Regions from separate parts of the Ochrobactrum sp. PL_is483 genome, predicted to be linked through region 1. Evidence: predicted binding sites of a transcription regulator. Region 1 holds the regulator's gene; the other holds the start of a gene.

Region 1 (5,602 bases):
GGAACGCGCATTGAAGCTTTCATCACGTCTTCTCGGCGTCAACAATCGCAACCTACGTACATTCGAAGTCGACCTCGCTGTCTCGGAACGCCTGTCGAAAATGTCGCCCTCTGATCGCGTTCTGGTAGGTGAAAGCGGCATATTCACACATGACGATTGCCTGCGTCTGGAAGAATCTGGGATTGGAACCTTCCTCATCGGGGAAAGCCTGATGCGCCAGGCAGATGTGGCGGCAGCTACCCGCGAACTCCTGACCGGCAAGGCTTGACCAATGATGTCCAAGCTCACGCATATCGACCAGAGCGGTGCTGCCAATATGGTGGATGTTGGGGCAAAGGATGAAACCGAACGTCAAGCCACGGCCGAAGGATCGGTCAGAATGATGCCGGAAACGCTGGCGCTCATTCTTGAAGGGAATGCCGCGAAAGGTGACGTTATAGGCGCAGCGCGTCTGGCGGGTATTATGGCGGCAAAAAAGACCGCCGATCTGATTCCCCTCTGCCATCCGTTGATGCTGACCAAAGTTGCTGTCGAGATCGAGCCGGATCAGGCGTTGCCTGGTTTACGCATTCGTGCTCTCGCCAAGCTCAAAGGACGTACCGGCGTGGAAATGGAGGCCCTCACCGCCGTTTCCGTCACGTGCCTTACCATCTACGACATGGCCAAAGCCGTCGACAAACATATGGAGATCGGCGGTATCCACGTGACAGAAAAAAGCGGCGGCAAATCCGGTGACTGGAAAGCATAAAGCGCTGAACTTTGCTCTGGATCAATTCATCCAGACGGCCTTTCTGTTCTAAAGAGGTCAACAATTCAGTTCGAGAGGAAACGCAATGTCCCTTCTCCCGGTCGATGACGCACTGGCCCGCATTCTGAAATCCGCAGAACCGCACGGCAAGGAGCAAGTCGCTTTGTCCGATGCGGGAGGGCGCGTGGTGGCAACACCTGTGCTGGCACATTTTCTCCAACCGCCTTTCGACGGGTCGGCGATGGACGGCTATGCCCTGATCGCGCCCGACAACATCTCTTATCCTGTAAAGTTCGACATCATCGGCGAATCGGCTGCGGGTAATCGCTTCGAGGGCGAATTGGGGATCGGACAGGCGGTTCGCATTTTCACTGGCGCGCCAATACCCAAAGGCGCTGATACCATTGTCATTCAAGAACACACCGAGCGTTCAGGCAACCAGCTGATCGTCCATGAAGGCATGGAGTCAGGACGGCATATCCGCCGTGCGGGCCTCGATTTTTCGCCCGGCAACATCGTCATTTCAACAGGACGCGAGCTGGATGCCGCGGCACTGTCGCTGGCAGCCGCGAGCGGCAATGCGAAGGTTGACGTATTCCAGAAACCCAAGGTGGCGATCGTTGCGACTGGTGATGAACTCGTGCCTCCCGGTGATATTCCGGGGAAGGATCAAATTGTTGCATCGAACAGTGTTGGAATCGCCGAAATCATAAGGCGTGCGGGCGGCAGCCCTGAAGATAAGGGGATCATTCCGGACGATCCTGCCAAGATTGAACAGGCGATAGCAGACAGCCTGCAAGATGGCATCGACGTTCTGGTTACGATTGGCGGCGCGTCCGTCGGTGACCGGGATTTTGTGCACGGCGCACTTCAAAAACTGGGAGTCGGCCTCGACTTCTGGAAAATAGCCATGAGGCCGGGCAAACCCCTGATGTATGGCCGCATCAGCGTGAAAGATAAAATTGTGCACATCATAGGGTTGCCGGGTAATCCTGTCTCAAGCCTGGTCTGTGGCCTCGTCTTTCTTCGTCCCCTTGTTGCCAAGCTCGCCGGAACCAATCTCGACGCCGACATCCGTCCGGCCAAGCTGGGCGTTACCCTGCCCGCCAACGATCATCGCCGCGATTATATTCGAGCAATAATCGAATCATCTCCGAATGGAACGCTGATAGCAAAGCCGTTTCCAGTTCAGGATTCGTCCATGCTTTCGGGCCTCGTCGGCTCGGATGCCCTCATCATCAGGGACGAGAATGCACCTACCGCCGCTATCGGTGATGATTGTCGTGTTCTTATGCTATAGAGCGCCCGTGGGCACCCATTGCCAAGTTACACGAGAAAACGCATATAACGATATATAAAATATACATTATTTTATTGGACACCACGTGGAAACGCCGCGACGTTATCGGATACCGGCTTTCCATCCATTCTCGACGCAAACGTTAAGGATTTTAAAACCATTGCAGAACAAGACTGGAACATATAGTGTTCGTTCTGGTTTTGTTTTTCTCGATTCTTTGCCGGGAGGGTATCGCGCATGTTAACCCGCAAACAGCACGAGCTTCTGCTGTTCATTCACGAACGTCTGAAAGAGACGGGTATTCCCCCATCTTTCGATGAAATGAAGGAAGCGCTCGATCTGGCATCGAAATCGGGTATCCATCGTCTGATTACCGCTTTGGAGGAGCGTGGTTTTATCCGCCGCCTGCCGAACCGGGCACGTGCGCTCGAGGTCTTGCGTCTGCCAGATTCCATCGCTCCGGGGCTCAATGCGCAAAAGAAGTTTGCTCCCAGCGTTATCGAAGGTAGCCTCGGCAAAGCACCACCAGCCCCTCCACCATCGCGCCCCGCCCCTGCGGCTACCAATGACGATACATCTGCAACAGTTTCCGTGCCGGTCATGGGACGAATTGCTGCCGGTGTACCGATTTCCGCGATCCAGAATCAAACCCATTCCCTCAGCCTTCCACCGGAAATGATTGGCGCAGGCGAGCATTACGCTCTCGAGGTCAAAGGGGATTCAATGATCGATGCTGGAATTTTTGACGGAGATACAGTCATTATCAAACGTGGCGATTCCGCAAATCCCGGTGAAATCGTCGTAGCGCTTGTCGATGACGAAGAAGCGACTTTGAAACGCTTTCGTCGCAAAGGAGCATCCATCGCGCTGGAAGCAGCCAATCCCGCCTATGAGACCCGAATCTTTGGCCCCGACCGTGTTAGGGTTCAAGGCAAGCTCGTTGGCTTGATCCGCCGCTATTAAAGTGTTGGCGCAAATGCATAAAGCAAAAAGTCCGAGCAGATTGATCCGTCGTTTTTAGTTGGCAGCGCTTAAGGGTCATTCGCAGCGATTTTCGTCACCGTCGGCGTCTGCTGAACAGCTCCCTGAATTTCTGCCAGGCTGGGATTTTGGTTTGTATTCGCGTTCAGCCAAACCGCGAGCTGGACGTGAATGGATGCGATGTAGATGCCAAGGGCGGCTCGGCGTGTCGACTGCAAATCTTATCCGGTTGTCTTGTTGCAGAGTAGATATTGGCTGCCCCACCTCGGCTCTTGTTGTTTCGGGAGAAACTACGAGTAAAGCCTGGGAAACTCCGTTTTGTTCTGATGCTTTTCCGAGTCTTATCTCCACAGCTCCCTTTAACGCCAAATCACGTTTACTGATACTCAGGATAGTTGAACGACGGCACGAAGCTTCTTTACCGGGAACAGCGAGAATAACCACATCGCCAATATCGCAGGCTATCTCTCGCATTGCAGTGTCTGCCGTATAGGCAAGTATGCGTCCATCGCGCAAGCTGATCGTGCATAAACCATCTTCGCACTCGAACCGATTTCCATCGGTTCCTTCGTTATTCTTGCCTGTCGCCGGCGCGATAAACTCATCGACCAGATAGGCAGTTTTCCAATTGTCGGCTGTAAATTGCGAGGGGCGACTTCGATTGATTGCCAGCCTCCCATCAGCCAGTCGGACGCCCACCAGTTTGGCATCTTCCGATACCACGATGTCGGGAAAAGGCTCACTGACGAAAGCTACGAACCCAAGAATAATGAAGGGGAGCGCCAGCGCCTTCAGTCGCGTCGACAAAACGACACCCAGAACGAGCGCGATGGTCCAAACAACAAGCGTGAGAGAAGGCATGGCCCCCGGATTGCCGTCGGGTGACCATGTCGCCACGAAAGCAGCTATATGACGGACAGCAAAAATACCCCAGCCCATTATCTGCAAAGGCCCCCAGTCCAGTTGCAATGGCATCAGCACAAGACCGAAGACGGCAAACGGCATTACGAGAAGAGCTATTACGGGTTCGGCAAGGACATTTCCTACCAAACCAAACGGCGCTGTGTTGTTGAAGTGATAAGCTGCAAAAATCCCGCTCGCCAGCCCGGCAATGAGAGATGTGCCCGCCGCCGCTGTGAGCAACTTCAAGATTTTTCCGGCAAAACCAGGAGCTGCCTTCCCGCGTTTTTCCGCACCAAAACGCTTGCTCGCATTGCGTTCGCTCCACCAGGCATAGCCGGCAATCAACGCAGCCGTAGCCGAGAAAGACATTTGAAAACTCGGCCCCAATATCTCATGCGGCGAAATTGCAATCATAGCGACCGCTGCAATCGCCAGATTACGCATACTGATGGCAGCATGGTCCACCAGCAATGCGCCAAGCATGACTGCGATCATCACGTAGCTTCGTTGTGCAGCGACATCAGCACCCGACATGGCAAGATAGAAGGTGCAGCTTAGCAAGGAGAGAAATGCCGCATACTTCTTCACCGGATGTCTTACGCTGAAAGCCGGAAATAGCGCGAAGAGAGACCGCAACGTCAGCATGACGACCCCTGCGGCAAGCGCCATGTGCAAGCCTGAGATCGACAGAATATGCGCAAGCCCTGCTTTACGCAGATCTTCATTCGTCTGCTCACTGATCCCCGCGCGCGTGCCTGCTACGAGTGCCGCAGCGACACTACCGTCCTCACCACCTATCACTTCCTCAATGCGTTCAGACACCTGAACACGCAACATCGCAATCCACTGGGAAATTTCGGCGGTCAGTTCATCTGGCGGAGGAACCGTCGCAACTTTAGGCGTTCCGAGAAAGAAACCATTGGCGCCAATCCCATTGAAATAAGCATGAAATGAGAAATCATAATTGCCGGGACGAACCGGACCTGACGGTGTACGCAATCGCGCGAAACCCGTCAGCCCACTGCCAATTGTCGTAGAGGCTGGAATATCCCTTGCATTGATGCGAATGCGTTTCGGTGGAAAACGAAGCTCTGGGCGTTCGGTCTGGAGCACATCCAGTGTTACTCGCCAACTGCCATTATCCTGATATTCAAGAGCAACAACCCTGCCTGTTACGCGTGTTGCGACATCTGAGCCCAACAGGGGCGTTGCTCGGCGTTCCGTCTCCCATTTGGCGACTACAAGCCCCGCTACCAAAGCGATGCTCAATGTTATGCCTTGAGCTGCAACATAATACCGGCGCGTTGCACTTCTAACGATGACGGCAATTGCAAGCATGGACAAAAGCGGTGTCCATTCAGGTTCGAATGAGAGCGTGAAATAAATGATCGCGCCAACACCGGCGAAAACTGGCAGCAAAAGAAAAAACAGGCCACGCCCGACTTCAGTTTCGATCGCGGCCCTGATCAGATTTTTCGCAATGGAAGGAATAGATAGAAGACGTTCACGCAGGCGGGATGCAGATGACTTGACCAGTTCCGGATTTGCCGGAAATTCCGTTTCATCGTGGGGCCATACCTCTGGCAATAATGTGCGCACAAAACCATCGGGCATGCTTCTGACAAGCGCCCGTTCGTTTGCATCGCTCGCCTCCCTGATGCCCGTCATGC
Region 2 (5,602 bases), on a different contig from region 1:
CTGATGATTATTCCCATGCTGTTGAAAATCGACTTCGCCGCACTTCGGCAAGTCGGTCGGCACTGGCGGGGCATCGGCGTCACGCTGTTTATCAACTGGGCCGTCAAGCCGTTCTCGATGGCGCTTCTTGCATGGCTGTTCATTGGCTGGTTTTTCCGCCCGAATCTGCCTGCCGATCAGATCGACTCTTACATTGCAGGCCTTATCATCCTTGCCGCAGCACCTTGCACGGCCATGGTCTTCATATGGTCCAGCCTGACAAAAGGGGAGCCGCACTTCACCTTGTCTCAGGTCGCATTGAATGACGCCATCATGGTCATAGCCTTTGCCCCGATCGTCGGGCTTCTGCTCGGGCTTTCGGCGATTACGGTTCCATGGGATACGCTCGTTCTTTCCGTTGTCCTCTATATCGTCATTCCGGTGATCCTTGCGCAAATCATCCGGCGAAGCCTGCTGGCGGGTGGCGGACAAGGCGCGCTCGACAGGCTGCTGAAGACGCTGCAACCGCTTTCTCTTGTCGCGCTGCTTGCCACTCTCGTTCTGCTCTTCGGTTTTCAGGGCGAGCAGATCATCGCGCAGCCGCTCATCATCGCCATGCTGGCAGTGCCGATCCTCATTCAGGTCTATTTCAATTCGGGGCTGGCCTATCTTCTCAACCGCCTGTCCGGCGAAAAACACAGCGTTGCCGGACCGTCGGCCCTGATCGGCGCGTCGAATTTCTTTGAACTCGCCGTCGCCGCTGCAATCAGCCTTTTCGGCTTTTCATCCGGCGCGGCCCTCGCGACCGTGGTCGGCGTTCTGGTGGAAGTGCCAGTCATGCTTTCCGTTGTCTGGATCGTGAACCGCTCCAAAGACTGGTATGAACGCGGCACCGATCAAAAGCCCGCTACACAGACAGGAAACTCCCGATGACCGTCACTATTTTTCACAACCCGAAATGCGGCACCTCGCGCAATACGCTGGCGATGATCCGCGCTAGCGGCGAAGAGCCTGTGATTGTCGAATATGTGCAGAATCCGCCCACGCGGGATCGTCTGCTCGGCTTGCTGGCGGCAATGAAGCTGACGCCGCGTGAACTGCTGCGCGAGAAAGGTACGCCCTATGGCGAACTCGGCCTGTCCGATCCGAAATGGACCGATGACGAGTTGATCGACTTCATGATGGCCCATCCGATTCTGATCAACCGGCCGATTGTTGAAACGCCGCGCGGCACCAGGCTATGCCGTCCCTCCGAACTGGTTCTGCCGCTCCTGGAAAACCCGGTTGCTTCCTTCACCAAGGAAGACGGTGAGCAGGTCATCTATGGAGAACGGAAATGACAGACGCGGACTTGCCCAACCTCGACCGGAAATCCTTTCTTCTGCCGGGTGAGAATGCTCTTCGCGCACCTTTTCCGGAACATAAGCCTCGTATCCTGCTGCTCTACGGATCGTTGCGCGAACGCTCCTATAGCCGTTTCCTGACGCTGGAAGCGCAGCGACTGCTTGATGCAATGGGCGCCGAAACCCGCATTTTCCATGCCGATGGCTTGCCTTTGCCGGACGATGGGGCGCCGGACCACCCGAAGGTTCAGGAATTGCGCGAGGCGATGCTTTGGTCGGAAGGCCAGGTCTGGACAAGCCCTGAACGCCATGGCGCGATGAGTGCCGTCATGAAATCGCAGATTGACTGGATTCCATTACCCGGCGGTGCCGTCCGTCCCACGCAAGGGCGAACACTGGCCCTGATGCAAGTTTCCGGCGGTTCGCAAAGCTTCAATGCTGTCAATCAGATGCGCATTCTGGGCCGGTGGATGCGGATGATTACCATTCCCAATCAGTCATCGGTTGCCAAGGCTTGGCAGGAATTCGATGATGCAGGCCGTATGAAGCCCTCCTCTTTCTACGATCGCGTAGTCGACGTCATGGAAGAACTGATGAAATTTACTCTACTGACACGTGGGATTTCAGAGCATCTGACAAATCGCTACAGCGAACGGAAAGAAGCCGCTGCCCAGCTTGAAAAGCGTGTTTCGCTACAGTCGATCTGACATTCGGGCAGTCTGGCGCTCAGGCAGCGGGATGCATTCAAGTTGAATCGCCATCCCGCCGCAAGCTATTGTTTGAGCATGGTTTCATCTGATCGAACCAGAACTTGAATTCAGTCCGTTGGACTGATTTCCCTGCGTAGGTGGTTCCCCTTTTCGGAATCATGCTCCGGTTTCAGGCGAGGGATTTCAGCCGATTTGGACGCCAGAACATCAATTCAACAAACAGAAAAGGCGCCGTAAAACAGCGCCTTATCGAATTTCACTAATGAATTGGATTATACTCGTTCTCAGAACGGAATTTCGTCGTCCAGATCGCGGGAGAAACCGCCGCCGCTGCCGCCGCCCGAAGATGGGCCGGACGACCCGAAATCACCGCCGCCACCGGAGTAATCCGACATCTGGTTGCGGTTGCCGCCGCCGCCAAACGAACGGCCCTCACCGCCGCCTTCGCCACGGCTGTCGAGCATCTGAAGTTCACCGCGGAACTTCTGCAGCACGACTTCCGTCGAGTAACGGTCATTGCCGTTCTGGTCCTGCCATTTGCGGGTCTGGAGCGCGCCTTCGATATAAACCTTGGCGCCCTTCTTCAGATACTGTTCCGCGACCTTGGCAAGGTTCTCGTTGAAAATGACGACGCTGTGCCATTCGGTGCGGTCCTTGCGTTCGCCGGTCTGACGGTCGCGCCAGCTTTCCGACGTTGCAATGCGCAGATTGGCAACCACATCGCCCGAGTTCAGGCGACGAATTTCCGGATCGGCACCAAGATTGCCGACCAGAATGACTTTGTTGACGCTACCAGCCATCGAAAAATTACTCCGGGTCTCGCACGCGCACCCTTTCCGCATGTCTTCGCACGGACAAGAGGCGCTTTCCAAATGAAGGCTCAGGCGCAATGATGCGCCATCACCAGAAACTCATATGTTCACCTTACAGGACTGGCTCAATGAGCGCTCAATCCGGCGCGGTGAATTTGTCAATGTCCACAGAGTTTATGTTCTTGTTTTGTTCAAATTGCAACCTTCAACACTAAAAAGACATGCGTTCGCCACAAATTTTCATGGGTTTTTGCACCATTTCCTGTACGGAAAATGCAGTTTTCCTTATTTCAGCGCGAAAAACCGCATCTGCCTTAATTTCAAAACAGCCTTCGCGTGCCTCAGGAATCGACAACCGCAGGGGCTCCGCGAGGCCGTTCAGATTTCCAAGGAAAAGCCCTGCCGCTCACTGTATCTTTGGCGCGCAGGGCTTGGGGTTGGAGCGATGCTCATGTGTCGGCAATAATTCGCCAACAGGTGGTTTCGGATCACAAAGGCGCACGGCCATTTGCATTCCGCGCAAATTCAAATTGTCGGCAATCGCACTTTCGATCAACGAGGCATCATTCCTTGCGAAATGATGCTGCCGCAACCGAAACGGATCGTGCTTTCATCCTTGTGAAAGCTAGGCAACGTAGTCAGGTGGACTCATGCTCCTTTACCTCCCTACTGGATCTCCCGCCTCCTGCGGACCTCTTGCCGATGCCGTGTCATCCCACCGCGGCACCTCTCCGCTATCAGCGAGTAAGGGTAGTCTGCTCCTGTCAGGAGTGACAGTCAACGCTCTTGCGTTCACATTTCGTATCGCCTATCAGAAGGCTGGTTGTTCGATATTTGTTCTAATGATAAGAGTGCACCGATGAATGACCCGAGACCCCTTCTTATTGGAGGGTTCCACCCCATATTAGGTACCGGCGCGACGTGTTTCACCATTCGGCGCCCGTTTATCCATGGCATAATGAGCAGGCAGGACGCGGAATGAGCGATCAGAAATTCATTTCCATACGTGGCGCGCGCGAACACAACTTGAAAAATGTCGATCTCGATCTGCCTCGCGACAAGCTGATCGTGATGACGGGTCTTTCCGGCTCGGGCAAATCCTCGCTTGCCTTCGATACGATCTATGCGGAAGGCCAGCGCCGCTATGTCGAAAGCCTTTCGGCCTATGCGCGCCAGTTCCTGGAAATGATGCAGAAGCCGGATGTCGACCAGATCGACGGCCTGTCGCCCGCCATTTCCATCGAGCAGAAGACGACGAGCCGCAATCCGCGTTCGACGGTCGGCACCGTCACCGAAATCTACGATTATATGCGCCTGCTCTTCGCGCGTGTCGGCGTGCCCTATTCGCCCGCGACCGGCCTGCCCATCGAAAGCCAGACCGTCAGCCAGATGGTTGATCGCGTCATGGCGCTTGAGGAAGGCACCCGCCTCTATATCCTCGCGCCCATCGTGCGCGGCCGCAAGGGCGAGTACAAGAAGGAATTGGCCGAGCTCCAGAAAAAGGGTTTTCAGCGCGTCAAGGTAGACGGCACCTTCTATGAAATCACCGACGTTCCGGCGCTGGACAAGAAGTACAAGCACGATATCGACGTGGTGGTTGACCGCGTCGTGGTGCGCGCGGACCTTTCAACCCGCCTCGCCGACAGCCTTGAAACCTGCCTCAAGCTTGCCGAAGGTCTGGCCGTTGCCGAATTTGCCGACAAGCCGCTGCCGCCCGAAGAAACGGCGGAAGGCGGCGCTGCCAACAAGTCGGCCAACGAAACCCACGAGCGGATTCTTTTCTCGGAAAAGTTCGCCTGCCCGGTTTCCGGCTTCACCATTCCCGAAATCGAGCCGCGCCTGTTCTCGTTCAACAATCCATTCGGCGCCTGCCCGACCTGTGACGGTCTCGGCACCCAGCAGGCCATCGATCCGAATCTGATCGTTCCCGACGAAACGGCAGTGTTGAAGGACGGCGCGATTGCCCCGTGGGCGCGATCCTCCTCGCCTTACTATAATCAAACGCTGGAAGCGCTCGGCAAAGCCTATGGCTTCAAGATCGGCGCAAAATGGGCTGATCTCTCGGAAGAAGCGCAGCAAGCCATTCTTTATGGCACCAAAGGCAAGGAAATCACCTTTCAGTATGATGACGGCTTGCGCTCTTACCAGACGACAAAGCCGTTCGAGGGTGTCATCCCCAATCTGGAACGCCGCTGGAAGGAGACCGATTCCGCCTGGTCGCGTGAAGATATCGAGCGCTTCATGGCCTCGACGCCCTGCCCTGCCTGTAATGGTTTCCGCCTGAAGCCGGAGGCGCTGGCGGTCAAGCTTGGCATGAAGCATATCGGTGAAATCACTGAAATGTCGATCCGCAAGGCCGATGCCTGGTTCCGTGACATTGATAGCAGCTTCAACGACAAGCAGCGCGAAATTGCCGCCCGCATCCTCAAGGAAATCCGCGAGCGCCTGCAATTCCTCAACGACGTCGGTCTCGATTACCTGACGCTGGCGCGCAATTCCGGCACATTGTCGGGCGGAGAAAGCCAGCGCATCCGTCTTGCCTCGCAGATCGGCTCCGGCCTGACCGGCGTGCTTTACGTGCTGGATGAACCGTCCATCGGCCTGCATCAGCGCGACAATGCCCGCCTTCTCGACACGCTGCGCCATCTGCGCGATCTCGGCAATACGGTCATCGTGGTCGAACATGATGAAGATGCGATCCTGACCGCCGATTATGTGGTCGATATCGGCCCGGCGGCTGGTGTCCACGGCGGCAAGA

The links. Region 1 encodes LexA, which represses DNA repair genes until DNA is damaged. Its sites were predicted from a motif close to TGTTCNNNNTGTGTTCNG; they were not measured.
Region 2: the regulator LexA is predicted to act here: its motif matches at 3,669-3,686, upstream of uvrA (excinuclease ABC subunit UvrA).

Annotation. Positions count from the first base shown of each region.
Region 1 covers NZ_JBVPGS010000028.1:76,278-81,879, reverse strand. Annotated here, with positions in the region: gene trpC (indole-3-glycerol phosphate synthase TrpC) at 1-268, shown strand, start outside; gene moaC (cyclic pyranopterin monophosphate synthase MoaC) at 272-748, shown strand; gene AC0TNJ_RS05455 (molybdopterin molybdotransferase MoeA) at 834-2,048, shown strand; gene lexA (transcriptional repressor LexA) at 2,286-3,011, shown strand; gene AC0TNJ_RS05445 (ComEC/Rec2 family competence protein) at 3,087-5,600, opposite strand.
Region 2 covers NZ_JBVPGS010000029.1:121,948-127,549, reverse strand. Annotated here, with positions in the region: gene arsB (ACR3 family arsenite efflux transporter) at 1-912, shown strand, start outside; gene arsC (arsenate reductase (glutaredoxin)) at 909-1,319, shown strand; gene arsH (arsenical resistance protein ArsH) at 1,316-2,029, shown strand; gene ssb (single-stranded DNA-binding protein) at 2,317-2,832, opposite strand; gene uvrA (excinuclease ABC subunit UvrA) at 3,823-5,602, shown strand, end outside.